DNA from 3 places in the Arthrobacter sp. C152 genome. Region 1 is predicted to be linked to each of the others. Evidence: riboswitches for the same ligand, from Rfam matches in the RefSeq annotation. Region 1 holds a riboswitch; each other region holds the start of a gene.
What was found. A riboswitch is a leader RNA that binds a small molecule or an ion and turns the genes downstream of it on or off. The one in region 1 is predicted to bind thiamine pyrophosphate.
Positions count from the first base shown of each region.

Region 2: it holds a riboswitch for thiamine pyrophosphate, as region 1 does, so the genes downstream of both, thiC (phosphomethylpyrimidine synthase ThiC) here and ACYSM9_RS05520 (ECF transporter S component) in region 1, are expected to answer to the same signal.
Region 3: it holds a riboswitch for thiamine pyrophosphate, as region 1 does, so the genes downstream of both, thiO (glycine oxidase ThiO) here and ACYSM9_RS05520 (ECF transporter S component) in region 1, are expected to answer to the same signal.

Region 1 covers NZ_JBTZSU010000005.1:155,272-160,050, reverse strand. Annotated here, with positions in the region: gene ACYSM9_RS05545 (Na+/H+ antiporter subunit E) at 1-64, shown strand, start outside; gene ACYSM9_RS05540 (monovalent cation/H+ antiporter complex subunit F) at 61-339, shown strand; gene mnhG (monovalent cation/H(+) antiporter subunit G) at 329-739, shown strand; gene ACYSM9_RS05530 (DUF4235 domain-containing protein) at 743-1,006, opposite strand; gene ACYSM9_RS05525 (heme-degrading domain-containing protein) at 1,089-1,631, opposite strand; TPP riboswitch at 1,719-1,858, shown strand; gene ACYSM9_RS05520 (ECF transporter S component) at 1,922-2,545, shown strand; gene ACYSM9_RS05515 (ABC transporter ATP-binding protein) at 2,545-4,095, shown strand; gene ACYSM9_RS05510 (energy-coupling factor transporter transmembrane component T family protein) at 4,092-4,779, shown strand, end outside.
Region 2 covers NZ_JBTZSU010000011.1:16,294-21,072, forward strand. Annotated here, with positions in the region: gene ACYSM9_RS10060 (hypothetical protein) at 1-394, opposite strand, end outside; gene ACYSM9_RS10065 (VOC family protein) at 502-1,377, opposite strand; gene ACYSM9_RS10070 (amidohydrolase family protein) at 1,488-2,570, opposite strand; TPP riboswitch at 2,651-2,758, shown strand; gene thiC (phosphomethylpyrimidine synthase ThiC) at 2,753-4,570, shown strand; gene ACYSM9_RS10080 (alpha/beta hydrolase) at 4,567-4,779, opposite strand, start outside.
Region 3 covers NZ_JBTZSU010000014.1:61,993-66,771, reverse strand. Annotated here, with positions in the region: gene ACYSM9_RS11870 (MFS transporter) at 1-133, shown strand, start outside; gene ACYSM9_RS11865 (RNB domain-containing ribonuclease) at 138-1,604, opposite strand; gene thiE (thiamine phosphate synthase) at 1,644-2,327, opposite strand; TPP riboswitch at 2,355-2,473, shown strand; gene thiO (glycine oxidase ThiO) at 2,466-3,743, shown strand; gene thiS (sulfur carrier protein ThiS) at 3,740-3,976, shown strand; gene ACYSM9_RS11845 (thiazole synthase) at 3,981-4,779, shown strand, end outside.

The sequences.
Region 1 (4,779 bases):
CCTGATCCGCATCATGGGCTCCCGCGAGGAACTCGAAGCCGTACGAACGGAGGCAGCCGCATGATGCAGGCAGTCCTGGCCGTGACAGCCGTCATCCTTTCCCTGGCCGCCGCGGGGGCGATCATCAGGATCGCGCGCGGCCCCTCGCTGCTGGACCGGGTACTCGCGGCCGACGTGCTGCTCGCCATCCTGGGCGCCGCCCTGTGCATCGACATGGCAGTGAACCGCCACCTGAACAACCTCATGCTGGTGGTGGCCATCTCCATCATCGGCTTCATCGGGTCCGTGACAGTGGCCCGCTTCGTTGCCGACCGGAGGGTTGACCCCAATGAATCCTGACTTCTCCGGCCCCGATGCCTGGATCGACGTGGCCTCGGCCGTCTTTATGGTGGTCGGCGCCCTGATGTCCCTCGCGGCCGCCGTCGGCCTGCTGCGCTTCCCGGACCTGCTGACCCGGATGCACGCGGCCACCAAGCCCCAGGTCCTGGGCCTGTTCCTGCTGCTGGCAGCCATAGGCCTGCAGCTGAGGACGTGGTGGGTGTGGCCGGTGCTGCTGGTGGCCTGGATCTTCCAGCTCCTCACGGTCCCCGTGTCCGCGCACATGGTGGGCCGGGCGGGATACCGCACCAAGCACCTGCACCGGGAACTGCTCAGCGCGGACGAACTCGAGGCCGTCGTGCAAAAAGCCGCCGCCGAGGCTGCCCGCGGGGACGGCTCCGGCGACGGCGGTGCGCGCTAGGTCCTAGACGATGTCCTGGCTCTTGGCGAAGCGTGCGATGGCGCGCTGGGTGCCGCGGTTGGCCAGGACCTGGATGATGGCGCTGACCGACGCCGAAATCAACGCGAAGGTCAGGGCCGAACGCAGGCTGGTGGGGACATCCTCGTTCTTGCCGGTGGGCGCTTTCTGCCCGGTGGTCTTTTCCCAGACGGTGTTGACCACCTTGGTTCCGGCCAGGCCCGCGAGCAGGCTCACCCCGGTTCCGAGCAGCTTGATGAAAAGGTTCATTCCCAGTACTCCTTGACGGCGGAAAGCGGACTGCCTCCAGCCTAACCGCTGACCCCGGGCGGCCCGGCCAGGCCCGCCCGCCCTATCCGTCCAGAGCCGAGCCGAGGACGTCCCGGAGGGCTTCCACCACCAGGTCGTGGTCCTGCACCTGGGGCAGCCCGGAAACGGTGACGGTGGCCACCGCTCCCACTCCCGTGACGAAGATGGGGAAGGCACCCCCGTGCGCGGCGTAGCGGGACTGGTCGAACCAGGCGTTGTCTTCAATCCGGCCGCCGCCCAGCCGGCCCCGCAGGCCCACCAGGAGCGACGGCACCTCGTACCGTGCGGCGGTGCGCTGCTTGGCCCGGATCCAGTGGCCGTTGTCAGGCGTGGCGCCCGGCAGTGCGACATGGAAGAGGACTTGCTCGCCCTTGGTGATGTCGATGGCGATGGGAAGGTCCCGCTCCTTGCCCAGTTCCACGAGGAGGAGGCCAAGGTTCAGGGCGTCATCCGGGGAAAACCCGGGGAACTGCAGCTCCCGGACCTCCGCCTCGACGCGGGCGATCAACGCCTCCAGGGACCCTTCGGGCTGCGTGTCGAGGGAATCCGGATCGAACTCGGTCACATGCGGCGGATTGGCACTCATGCCCCACAATCTACCCCTCGCCAGGTGTAAACTTGACCACGCCCGCAAGGGCTGAAATACACGCCTGAATTGAACCAAAACCACCATTTACAACGACAGGGGAGCGCCGCCGTCGGCATCCCGGCCAGGCCGGGAAACCGCAGGTGGGCGCTGAGAGTGCGGACCGCCGCAGACCCTCGAACCTGATCCGGTTAGTACCGGCGCAAGGGAGTCGAGTTCTCGAAGTGATTGGCAACGGCAGTCAATGCCGGATTGCCTCGCTTTCCCCTCCTGTTACCCAGGAGGATCACATGAGCACAGCAGCAATCAAGAAGACCACCAGCAAGTCCTGGCGCGTCGTGGACATTGTGGTGGCGGCCCTCGTCGCCATCGCCGGCGGCGTCATTTTCTGGGCCTGGTCCCAGGGCGCGGCCGCGGTATCCGTGCCGATGAACGCGGCCTACCCGCCCCTGACCGGCCTCATCGCCGGCGGCTGGATGATCCCGGGTGTCCTGGGGATGCTGATCATCCGCAAGCCCGGAGCCGCGCTGTTCTGCGAAACCGTGGCAGCCACCGGTGAACTCCTCATGGGTTCGCAGTATGGCACGTCCGTCCTGTTCTCCGGCTTCGTCCAGGGCCTGGGCGCGGAGATCGTCTTCGCGATCTTCGTCTACCGCAAGTTCAACCTGCCCGTGTCCCTGCTGGCCGGTGCGGCATCCGGCCTGTTCTGCGGCCTGAACGACTCCTTCGCGCCCTGGGGCTGGAACATCGCCTACTCCGGCGCGGACAAGCTGGCCTACATCGTCTTCTGCATGGTCTCCGGAGCCATCATCGCCGGCGCTCTGTCCTGGATCGCGACCCGCGGCTTGGCCCGCACCGGGGTCCTGAGCTCCTTCGCCTCGCGCAAGGCCGCAACGGAGCCCGTCTTCTCCTGATGCCCGCCGCTTCCCAGGACGCCGGGGCTCCCGCCAGGCCTGCCGCCATCACCGCCCGAGGCTGGGGCTGGCGGCATGCCGGCAGGTCCAAGCCGGCCGTCAACGCCCTCAACCTTGACATCAGCCCGGGGGAGCGCGTGCTCCTGCTGGGTCCCTCCGGCGCCGGAAAGTCCACGCTCCTGCATGCCCTTGCCGGGGTGCTGGGGGATGTGAATGACGACGGCGAGGCGGGGGATGCCGACGAGGCGGGTTCGCTGCTGGTCGACGGGGAGTCCCCGCGCGCCCGGCGCGGCCATGCCGGGCTGATGCAGCAGGACCCGGAGACCCAGGTGGTCCTGTCGCGGCTGGGTGACGACGCCGCCTTCGGCGCCGAGAACCTCGCGGTGCCCCGCGACGCCATCTGGGCGCGCGTACACGAGGCGCTGGACGACGTCGGGCTTGCCCACCTTCCGCTGGACCACCCGACGTCGGCCTTGTCCGGCGGGCAGAAGCAGCGCCTCGCGCTGGCCGGCATCCTTGCCATGCGCCCCGGACTGATCCTGCTGGACGAACCCACCGCCAACCTGGACCCGGACGGAGTGCTGGAAGTCCGCGACGCCGTCGCCCGCTGCCTCGACAAGACCGGGGCCACGCTGGTGGTGGTGGAACACCGGGTATCCGTGTGGAAGGACGTCGTGGACCGGATCGTGGTCCTGCAGCCCGGCTCCGCCACTGAGGATGCCGTACTCCTGGACGGCCCGCCGGACCGCGTCCTTGCAGAGGCCCGGACCATGCTCGCTGCCGCGGGAGTCTGGGTGCCCGGTTACGTGCCGGCAACCCGAAGCCGTGCGGCAGTTCCGGCCGCCGGGGCGGGCAACCTCCTGCTGGCCGCCGAGCAGCTTGCCGTTTCCCGCGAGCGTCCGCGCCGCAGCGGCTTCCGGAAGGTGCCGCCGGTCCCGGTCCAGGAAGGCCTCACGGCCCAGGTCCGGGCGGGGGAGGCGCTGGCCATCACCGGGCCGAACGGTGCCGGTAAATCGACCTTCGCCCTGACGCTCGCCGGCCTGCTGGAACCGGTGGCAGGGACGGTGTCCGCCACGCTGGACCTGAGCCGCGGCGCGGGCATCGATCCGTACAAGTGGAAGGCCGAACAGCTGATTTCGCGGGTTGGCACCGTGTTCCAGGAGCCGGAGCACCAATTCGTGACGGGCAAGGTGCTCGATGAACTGCGCTTCGGCCCACGCCACCTGGGCCACGGCGGGGAACGGGTCGACGAGCTGCTGGAGCGGCTCCGGCTGACCGCCCTGGTGGATGCCAACCCGTACACCCTGTCCGGCGGCGAGAAGCGGCGGCTGTCCGTAGCCACCGTCCTGGCCGCCAGCCCGCAGGTCCTGGTGCTGGACGAGCCCACCTTCGGCCAGGACGCCAACACCTGGGCGGAGCTGGCATCGTTCCTGTCCGAACTACTGGACGCCGGCACCGCGGTGGTCTCCGTGACGCACGATGCCGAGTTCACCGCCGCCCTGGGCGGGGCCGAACTGCGGATGGCCGCGGCGGAAGCGGTGGCGCCATGAGGCAGCAACTCACCCTGCGCGGCAACCACGCGCTCCTGACCCGGGCCAACCCGCTGAGCAAGTTCGCCGCCGTCGTGCTCATCACGGCGGTCCTGGCGCTGTCCATCGACTGGGTCTCCGCCTCGGTGGCCCTGGCGTTCGAGGTGCTCCTGTTCCCGCTTGCCGGCCTGACGCCGTCCCTGTTGTGGCAGCGCGGCTGGCCGCTCATCCTCGCCGCCGCCATCGGGGGCTGGAGCACCTCCATCCTGGCTCCGGACAGCGGGAGGATCCTGCTCGACGTCGGCATCTGGAGCATGAGCGAGGGGTCCCTGCAGCTGGGGATCGGGTTTTTACTCCGCGGGTTCGCCATCGCGCTTCCCGCGGTGCTGCTCATGAGCTGCACCGATCCCACGGACCTCGCCGACGCGCTGGCGCAAAAGGCGCGGCTGCCGCACCGCTTCGTCCTGGGAACCCTGGCCGCGATGCGCCTGGTGGGCCTGATGGCTGAGGAATGGCAGACCATCGGCATGGCCCGCCGGGCCCGTGGCGTTGGCTCCCGCGGCAACGTGGCCCAGCGCGTAAAGGCAACGCTGGGGCAAAGCTTCGGCCTGCTGGTGCAGGCGATCCGCCGTGCGTCCCGGCTGGCGATGACCATGGAGGCCAGGGGATTCGGGGGCGGGCCGCGGACCTGGGCCCGAGAATCCA
Region 2 (4,779 bases), on a different contig from region 1:
CCGCCAGCTGCTGGACGTAGTCCCGGGCCTGGACGGCGCCGAAGGGCATGTCCTCCTGGGCGGCCCACTGCTCGGCAACGTCGTCAAGGACGTTGCCTTCGCCCTCGGTCTCATACGTGAGCAGGTCGGCCAGGGCGCGGACCATGGCGGCCGGCACGGCAAGGAGCGAGTCGCTGGCCACATCCACCATCGTCAGCTCGTAGTCGGCCCCGCCGGCGTGCACCGCGGTTCCGGCGAGGTCGCCCAGCTGCTCCACTTCAAAATCGCTGATCCCCTGGATCCGCACGGCCTGCCCGGCAGGCGCTGCGGCGGCACCGCCGCGTCCTTCGTCGAGGACGCCGGCGCGTTTCAGTGCTGCGTCATGGGTGGCGACAAAGATCTCAGTGAAGCCCATGGGATGTGCCCTTCTTCCGTCGGCAAAGCTGCATTCCGGGCGCCGCTGGCCGCCCGGGTGTACGGCATCAGCCTAGTAGCTGCGGGCAGGGCCACGCACGCATGGCCCTACCGGATGGCCACGCGGAGCTTGTTGCGCCACGGATCCTCAAAGCGGAGTTCGGCGCCGGTGTGGTGGGCTGGCACTCCGGCGACCTTGAGCCGGTCAGCCAGCGCCCCGACGTCGTCACCGGCGGGAACTTCGATGAGCACCTCGCCCAGGCCAAGCGTGTCCTTGCGGGGACCGGCGCCGCGGCTGTTCCAGACGTTCATGGCCATGTGGTGGTGGTAGCGCCCGGCGGAGACGAACAACGCCTGGCCGTGCCAGCCGGCGGTTTTTTCGAAGCCGAGTGTTCCGACGTAGAAATCGCGCGCGGTCTGCACGTCGCCCACCTGCAGGTGCACGTGCCCGACGCCGGCGGCCGTGGCGCGCTGGCTTTCAAGTGATTCCTCGGTGAGGTGCTGTTCGAGGTACCGCTGCGGCGGCAGGGCCAGGCTGTCCATGACGACGTCGGTCCCGTTCCATGACCAGTTGCTGCGGGGCCGGTCCCAGTAGAGCTCGATGCCGTTGCCTTCGGGGTCGGTGAAGTAGAAGGCCTCGCTGACGAGGTGGTCGGCGCTGCCGGTGAAGGCCCGCGGCTCGTACTGCGCGGCGGTGGCAATGGTGGCCGCCAGGGACGCCTGGTCCTCGAAGAGCAGCGCGGTGTGGAAGAGGCCCGCCTCGCCCCTGCCGGGGAGGTTCAGGCCCGGGGCCGGCGCGAGGTGCACCAGCGGCTTCCGGAGCCGGCCCAGGTACAGTCCCCCGTCCTGTTCCGCCACGACGTCAAGGCCGAGGGCGCGCTGGTAGTAGTCGGTCATGACCTTCATGTCGCCCACCTTGAGCATGACGGTGCCCATGGCGAGGTCGGCGGGTAGGAGGTCCTGGGTGGTGGCTTCTGCAGTCATTGAATGCTCCCTGTGGTGCGGGCCCTCCGGATGAGGTGTCCACCCATTAAAATTACTTGAAGCTTCAATTTATTCCAAGTGCCGGGCAGGGAATCTCCGGCGGCTTCGGCTCACCGGATGAGCCGGCCGCCGAGCACGACGTGCGCAAGCGCCCTGACCGTCTCTGGCACTGCCCGCGGGTCCTCGGCGCACACCACGACGTCGGCCCGGGCACCTTCGGCGAGATTGTCCCCTCCCAGCCACGTACGGGCTGACCAGCAGGCCGCGTCCAGGGCGGCGGCCATGGGGAGGCCGGCGGCGTGCAGGGCCAGGATTTCGTCCGCAATCCGGCCGTGGCGGATGACGCTGCCGGCGTCCGTGCCGGCGAAGATCCGCACGCCGGCTTCATAGGCCTCCGCTACCCGTTCGGCCCGGCGTTCCCAGAGCGCCCGCATGTGGGCGGCGTAGCGGGGAAACTTCGGCTCCGCCTGCGCGGCGATGTGGGGGAATGTTGCAATGTTGACCAGGGTGGGCACGATCGGCACACCCTGCTCCGCGAAGCGCGGCAGGTGCCGGGGCAGGAGCCCGGTGGCATGCTCGATGCAGTCGATGCCGGCGTCGAGCATCTGGTCGAGGGTGTCTTCGGCGAAGCAGTGGGCCGTTACCCGGGCGCCTTCGTCATGGGCGGCCTGGACGGCATCGCGTACGACGGCGGCGGGAAAGGACGGCGCCAGGTCACCGATGCCCCTGTCGATCCAGTCCCCCACCAGTTTGACCCAGCCGTCGCCGTCGCGCGCCTGCTTGCGGACGGCCTCGACGAGGCCGTCCGGCTCGACTTCCTCCGCGAACCCCCGCAGGTAGCGCCGCGTCCGCGCAATATGCCGGCCGGCACGGATGAGGACGGGGAAGTCCCGGCCGCCCTGCATCCAGCGGGTGTCCGCGGGCGAGCCCGCGTCCCGGACCAGGAGTGTTCCGGCGTTGAGGTCTGCCCTGGCCTGCTCTTCAGCGGTGGCGGAGTCGACGGGCCCGCCGGGGCCGAGGCCAATATGGCAGTGGGCATCCGCGAACCCCGGCAGCACCCACCCGTCGAGGATCCGGCCAGGCGGTGATGCAGGGCGGCTGAACGTGAGCCGGCCATCGACCGACCAGAGCCCGTGCTCCACGCTCTCCGGGCCGGTCAGGATGGGGCCGCTGAACTCGATGACTTCTGGCATCGGTACTTCCTTTCGCTGCCCGCACAGGCTAGCACCGGGGAATGTTACGGGGCTCGCTGCGGGGCGTGTGGTAGCTTCGTTCCTGACCACACGGGTGCCCCTGCAGGGGCTGAGATCGGGCTGACGCAGCCTGCGACCGTTGAACCTGTCCGGGTAATGCCGGCGAAGGAAGTGAGTATTCCTTGAGTACACAAAACACCCAGTTGAACCCTGCCCGGATCCCGGCCGGGGAGTCCGCGGAAGCACCGCAGGTGACCCAGTCCCTGAAGTCGCATTCGCTGGCGTACATCGAAGACGCCGGGTCCGGGATCCGGGTCCCGGTGACCGAGATTGCGCTGCAGGATTCGCCGAACGGCCAGCCCAACCCTCCCTTCCGGACGTACCGGACTGCGGGCCCGGGCAGCGACCCGGTACGCGGCCTGCAGCCCTTCCGGGAGCAGTGGATCGCAGAGCGCGGGGACACCGAAGCGTACAGCGGCCGGGAGCGGAACCTGCTCGACGACGGCCGCTCGGCGCTGCGCCGCGGCGCCGCCTCGGCAGAGTGGAAGGGCGCGCAGCCGGTGCCCCGCCGCGCCGTCGAAGGCCGCACGGTGACCCAAATGCACTATGCCCGGCAGGGGATCATCACGCCGGAAATGCGGTTCGTGGCGCTTCGGGAGAACTGCGACGTCGAACTGGTCCGCAGCGAGCTGGCCGCCGGCCGGGCGATCATCCCCAGCAACATCAACCACCCCGAATCCGAGCCGATGATCATCGGCAAGGCCTTCCTGGTGAAGATCAACGCCAACATCGGCAACTCTGCGGTCACCAGCTCCATCGCCGAAGAGGTGGACAAGCTGCAGTGGGCCACCCAGTGGGGCGCCGACACGGTCATGGACCTGTCCACCGGCGACGACATCCACACCACCAGGGAGTGGATCATCCGCAACTCCCCCGTGCCGATCGGCACCGTTCCCATCTACCAGGCCCTGGAAAAAGTCAACGGCGAAGCGAACGCCCTGACCTGGGAGATCTTCCGCGACACCGTGATTGAACAGTGCGAGCAGGGCGTGGACTACATGACCATCCACGCCGGCGTGCTGCTGCGTTATGTGCCGCTGACCGCCAACCGGGTCACGGGCATCGTCTCGCGCGGCGGGTCCATCATGGCCGGCTGGTGCCTTGCACACCACCAGGAGAACTTCCTCTACACCCACTTCGACGAGCTCTGCGAAATCTTCGCCAAGTACGACGTCGCGTTCTCCCTGGGCGACGGCCTGCGCCCCGGTGCCACCGCGGACGCCAACGACGCCGCCCAGTTCGCCGAGCTGGACACCCTGGCAGAGCTCACCCAGCGCGCCTGGGAATACGACGTCCAGGTGATGGTGGAAGGCCCCGGCCACGTGCCGTTCCACCTGGTCCGCGAAAACGTGGAGCGCCAGCAGGAACTCTGCAAGGGCGCCCCGTTCTACACCCTGGGCCCCCTGGTGACCGACGTCGCCCCCGGCTATGACCACATCACCTCGGCCATCGGCGCCACGGAAATCGCCCGGTACGGCACCGCGATGCTCTGCTACGTCACCCCGAAGGAACACCTGGGCCTGCCCAACAAGGACGACGTGAAGACGGGCGTGATCACCTACAAGATCGCGGCCCACGCCGCGGACCTCGCCAAGGGGCACCCGGGCGCGCACGAACGGGACGACGCCCTGTCCAAGGCCCGCTTCGAGTTCCGCTGGCGGGACCAGTTCGCGCTGTCCCTGGACCCCGAGACGGCCGAGGCGTTCCACGACGAAACCCTTCCGGCCGAACCGGCCAAAACGGCCCACTTCTGCTCCATGTGCGGGCCGAAGTTCTGCTCGATGCGGATCAGCCAGGACATCCGGGACGAATACGGGTCGGCCGATTCGCAGGCGGCGCTGGCGGAAATGGCATCCGGAATGCGGGAGAAGAGCGAGGAGTTCCTCGCCGCCGGCGGCAAGGTCTACCTTCCTGAACTGAAGGTGCCCGCGGGCAGCTAGGACGCCCGGGCCGGTTCGCTCCGGCTGACCTCGCCAATGAACTGCCGGATGGCGTGGTCGCCGTCCTGCGAATCATGGGGCCGGTGCCCGCCCGCGGCAACGCGGTGCCGGGCGCCGGTCTCCCGCAGGTAGCCCGCAATCTCCTCGTACAGCGGCTCCCAGCCCCCGGTCAGGACAAGGGTGGGAACGCCCGGAACGATGTGCAGCGG
Region 3 (4,779 bases), on a different contig from region 1:
CCTGCTGTCGGGAGTGATCGCGGACGCCTTCGGCATCCCTGCCGCCACCGCCGCCGTCGCTGTCCTCACCGCCGCTTCCGGCGTGGTCGTTGCGGTGCGCATGCGCCGCACCGACCACCACGGCGTGCGCTGAGACCCTAGGGAACGAGTTCGAAATGGACCTGCCGGGCAGCGATGTCCGAGGCAAGCAGCCGGACCCTGACCTTGGTGCCGGATTCGAGTTCACCCGCGCAACGGGCGGTCACTGCGGGCTCGGCCACCTGGATGATGCCCGAGTTGCCGTTCCCGTTCTTGCCGTTGCCGTTTCCGTTCTGCGGCTTGGAACCGGAGATCACGATCGCGTCGAACTCCTGCCCGATGTGGTTCACCAGGAGCGCAGCCTCCACCGTGTCCAGGGCCATGCGCTCCATCCGGGACGCCAGCTGGTCCGACCCGGCCATGATCCCCGGCAGCAGCGGAAGGGCTTCGCGGGCCCAGGAGGGCACGTCCCCGCCGTTACTCAACGCCTCGCAGATCACCAGCACGAAGCGGTCCACCAGGCGGCGCAGGGGAGCGGTGGTGTGGGCGTACGCGGCACCGATGGCTGACTGGACGGCGTCTTCGGGCACGTCCCCGTCAAAGGCCGTGTAGGAGGCGCCCCGGAACAGCATGCCGGCCGAATGCATGATGGCCAGCTGGCGCGGGTCCCTGGGGTCCAGGGACCGCAGATATTCGCCGTAGCTCATTTCCCCGTCCCACGGCCTGCCCAGCACCTCGGTCTGCAGCCGGAAATGCCGCAGGGAGCGTTCGTCCGGCGCGGGCATGGTGCGCAGGATGCCCACCTTGCCGGCGAGCATCATCTGCGCGGCCGCCATGCCCGTCATCAGCGAAATCTGCGCATTCCAGTCCTCGATGGGAAGCTGCGGGACGGCGTCGATCCGGAAGCCGCCGTCGGGCAGCTGGACAATCTCCTGCTCCGGCATGTTCAGGCTGGCGCCGTTGCGTGCCCGCTCCAGCTGCACCCGCTTCAGGCCCACCTCGCGGAGCAACTCCAGCACGGGGTGGGCGCTGCCGGCGTCCAGGGCCGCCTGGGCACCCTTGTAACTGAGCTTGTCACGGCTGCGGACCCGGGCACGCCGGACGCCGACCGAGGAAACTTCGGCGTCGCCGTCGAGCACGAAATGCCACACGAAAGCAGAGCAGTCCTGGCCCGGCAGCAGGCTGCCGGCGCCCTCACTGATGACCTCCGGATGGAGCGGGATGCGGCCGTCCGGCGCGTAGAAGGTCTGGCCGCGGCGCCGCGTCTCGGCATCCAGCGGACCTCCCGGGGCCACAAAGGCCGGCACGTCGGCTATCGCGTACAACACGCGGTAGCCCGCGCCCTCCTGCTCGATGAAGACCGCCTGGTCCAAGTCCGTGGAGGAGGCGGGGTCGATGGTGACGAACCCTACGCCGGTCAGGTCGTAGGCCGGCAGCTCGAGCGAGGCGACGGCCGCTTCGGCGTCCTCTACGGCTTCCGCGGGGTAGGGGCCGGGCAGCTCCAGTTCCGTCCGCAGCGCACCCAACGCCGCCTCAAGGGCATTCTTGTGGTCGTGGACGTTGGGGGCCAGCCGATGGTGTGACACAAAACTCAGCGTATCCCCAAGTGCGCCGATAGCGCAGGCTCAGGACCCGGCGGCGTCCAACGCGTCGAGCAGGGAGGAGGCGGCCGCGGCGGGATCTGCGGCCTCCGTGATGGCGCGCACCACCACGATCCTGCGCGCACCCGCTTCAGCCACCTCGTGCACGTTGCCGTGGTCGACGCCGCCGATGGCAAACCAGGGCACGGCGTCCCCGGCCTGCCGGGATGCTTCGGCCGCGTACTTCACGAGTTCAGGGCCGACGGCGGTCCTGCCGGGTTTGGTGGGCGTGGCCCAGACGGGGCCTACGCAGAAGTAATCCAGGCCGGAGGGACCCGCTGCGGCGTCGAGCGCGGCGTCCACCTGGGCGGGGGTGTGGCTGGAGAGGCCGATGGCCGCATTGCCGTTGACCAGGGTGCGCGCCGCCGCCAGCGGCAGGTCCTTTTGGCCGATGTGGAACACCGGAGCCCCGGACAAGACCGCGATGTCCGCCCGGTCGTTGACGGCCCACAGCCGGCCATGGCGCACCGCTGCCTCCTTCAGCACCGCCAGGAGGTCCAGTTCCTCCGCCGCCTCGATGCCCTTGTCGCGCAGCTGGATGATGTCAACGCCGCCCGCGAAGGCGGCATCGACGAATTCCGCGAAGTCGCCGCGGTCCCGGCGCGCGTCCGTGCAGAGGTACAGGCGGGCGGCGTCCAGGGCGGGAATTAATGAGGGGGACTGATTCATGCCTGCAAGCCTAGTTCCTCTAAACTGGGCAGGTACTGCGGGAGCCCGCGGCAGCTGTCACAAAGCGCCGGGCTGAGAGGGCGTCAGAGCCGACCGCTTGACCTGATCCGGTTAATGCCGGCGTAGGGAAGGAAACATGTGAGCAGCCCCCTCAACATTTCGCCCGGGCCCGCGGATCCCCCCATCCAGGCCGACGTCGCCGTCATCGGCGGGGGAGTGGTGGGGCACGGCATCGCCTGGGAGGTACAGCGTTCCGGACGTTCGGTCGTGCTGGTCGATGACGCCCCGGGAACCGGTGCCAGCTGGGCCGCGGCAGGCATGCTGGCCCCGGTCAGCGAACTGCATTACCAGGAGGAAGACCTCCTGGAACTCATGCTCGAATCGTCATCGCTGTGGCCCGGCTTTGCCGCCGGCGTCGCCGCGGCTTCGGGTTCCGATTCCGGATACCAGACGACGCCGACCCTCGCCGTGGGTGCCGACGCCGCCGACCGCGCGGCCTTCATGGACCTCCGCGCCGTGCAGCAGGCCAACGGGCTGGCGGTGGAGCCCCTCACGGTCCGGGAGGCCCGCCGCCGCGAGCCCCTGCTGAGCCCCGGGATCGCCTGCGCGCTGGACACCCCCGCCGACCACCAGGTGGATCCGCGGCGGCTGGTCGCGTCCCTGCGCCGGGCGCTCGCCGCCGCTGCCCTGGCAACACCGGACGTGGCCGCGGCCGGGGCCGTGGACGGGTTTGCCGTGCCGGACCGGGCAACCGGGCTCCGGTGGGAAGGCGGTGCCGTCGCCGGAGTCCACCTCGCCGGGGGTGGCAGCATCCGGGCGGCGGAAACCGTGGTGGCCAACGGGCTGCAGGCAGGGGCACTGGAGAGCCTGCCCGCGGGGCTTGAGCTGCCCCTGCGTCCCGTGCACGGCGACATCCTCCGCCTTGCCGTGCCGCGGCACCTCCGGCCGCTGGTGACCGCCACCGTCCGGGGGCTGGTCCACGGAATTCCGGTGTACATCGTCCCCCGCCAGGACGGAACCGTGGTCATCGGTGCCACCCAGCGGGAGGACGCGCTCTCCGGCGGCCTAAGCGCCGGCGGCGTCTACCAGCTTCTGCGGGACGCCCAGGCCCTGGTGCCGGCCGTCGCCGAACTGGAGCTGCTGGAATGCACCGCCCGCGCGCGTCCCGGCACCCCCGACAACGCCCCGCTGCTGGGCCGGGTTCCGCAGCCCGCCGGCGCCGGCCCGGGCCATGTTCCGGGCCTTGTCATCGCCACCGGATTCTTCCGCCACGGCGTCCTGCTCACCCCCGCGGCGGCAGCCATCTGCAGGGACCTGATGGACGGCACGGCCGATCCCCGCTGGGAGCCCTTCGTCCCGGACCGGTTCTCCCGGCCCCTGACAGCCGCCGGCACGCACACCAAGGAGACTGCATGAACATCACCCTCAACGGAAACCCCCACACGGTGGCTGATGGCGCGTCCATCACCATGCTCGTCAGCCAGGTCACCGGCCGCCCACTCGCCGCCAACGGCCAGGCGACGGACGGCAGGAAGCTCGGCGTCGCCGTCGCGCACAACGCCCAGGTGGTGCCGCGCAGCCAATGGTTCGCCACGGCGCTCGCCGACGGTGACGAGATCGAACTAGTCACGGCAGTACAGGGAGGCTGACACCATGACCGAAACCAGCACCATCAATCCCGCCGGCCAGGCCGGCAACGGCGACGCCCTGGTGATCGACGGCGTCGAACTGGGATCCCGGCTGATCATGGGCACCGGTGGCGCGCCCAGCCTGGACGGCCTCGGCGCCGCCCTCCTGGCATCCGGCACGGCGCTGACCACGGTGGCGATGCGGCGCTACTCCACCGCCGAGACCGGCACGCTGTTCCAGCTGCTGGTGGACCACGGCATCCGGGTGCTGCCCAATACCGCCGGCTGCTTCACGGCCCGGGACGCGGTCCTCACGGCGGAACTGGCCAGGGAGGCCCTGGAGACCGACTGGGTGAAGCTGGAGGTCATCGCCGACGAACAGACCCTCCTGCCGGACGCCGTGGAACTCGTGGAAGCCACGGAGCAGCTCGTAAACCGCGGCTTCAAGGTCTTCGCCTACACCAACGACGATCCCGTACTGGCGCTGCGGCTGGAAAACCTGGGCGCCACCGCGGTGATGCCGCTGGGCGCCCCGATCGGCACCGGCCTGGGCATCCTCAACCCGCACAACATCGAGCTCATCGTTTCCAGAGCCTCCGTTCCGGTGGTCCTGGACGCCGGGATCGGCACCGCCTCCGATGCGGCCCTGGCCATGGAGCTGGGCTGCGACGCCGTGCTGCTGGCCACCGCCGTGACGCGGGCGCAGAATCCGGCGTTGATGGGGGAAGCGTTTAAGCACGCGGTGATCGCCGGCCGGATGGCGAAAGCGGCCGGCCGCATTCCGCGCCGCGAGCACGCTTTGGCATCGTCTGCGATGGAAGGCA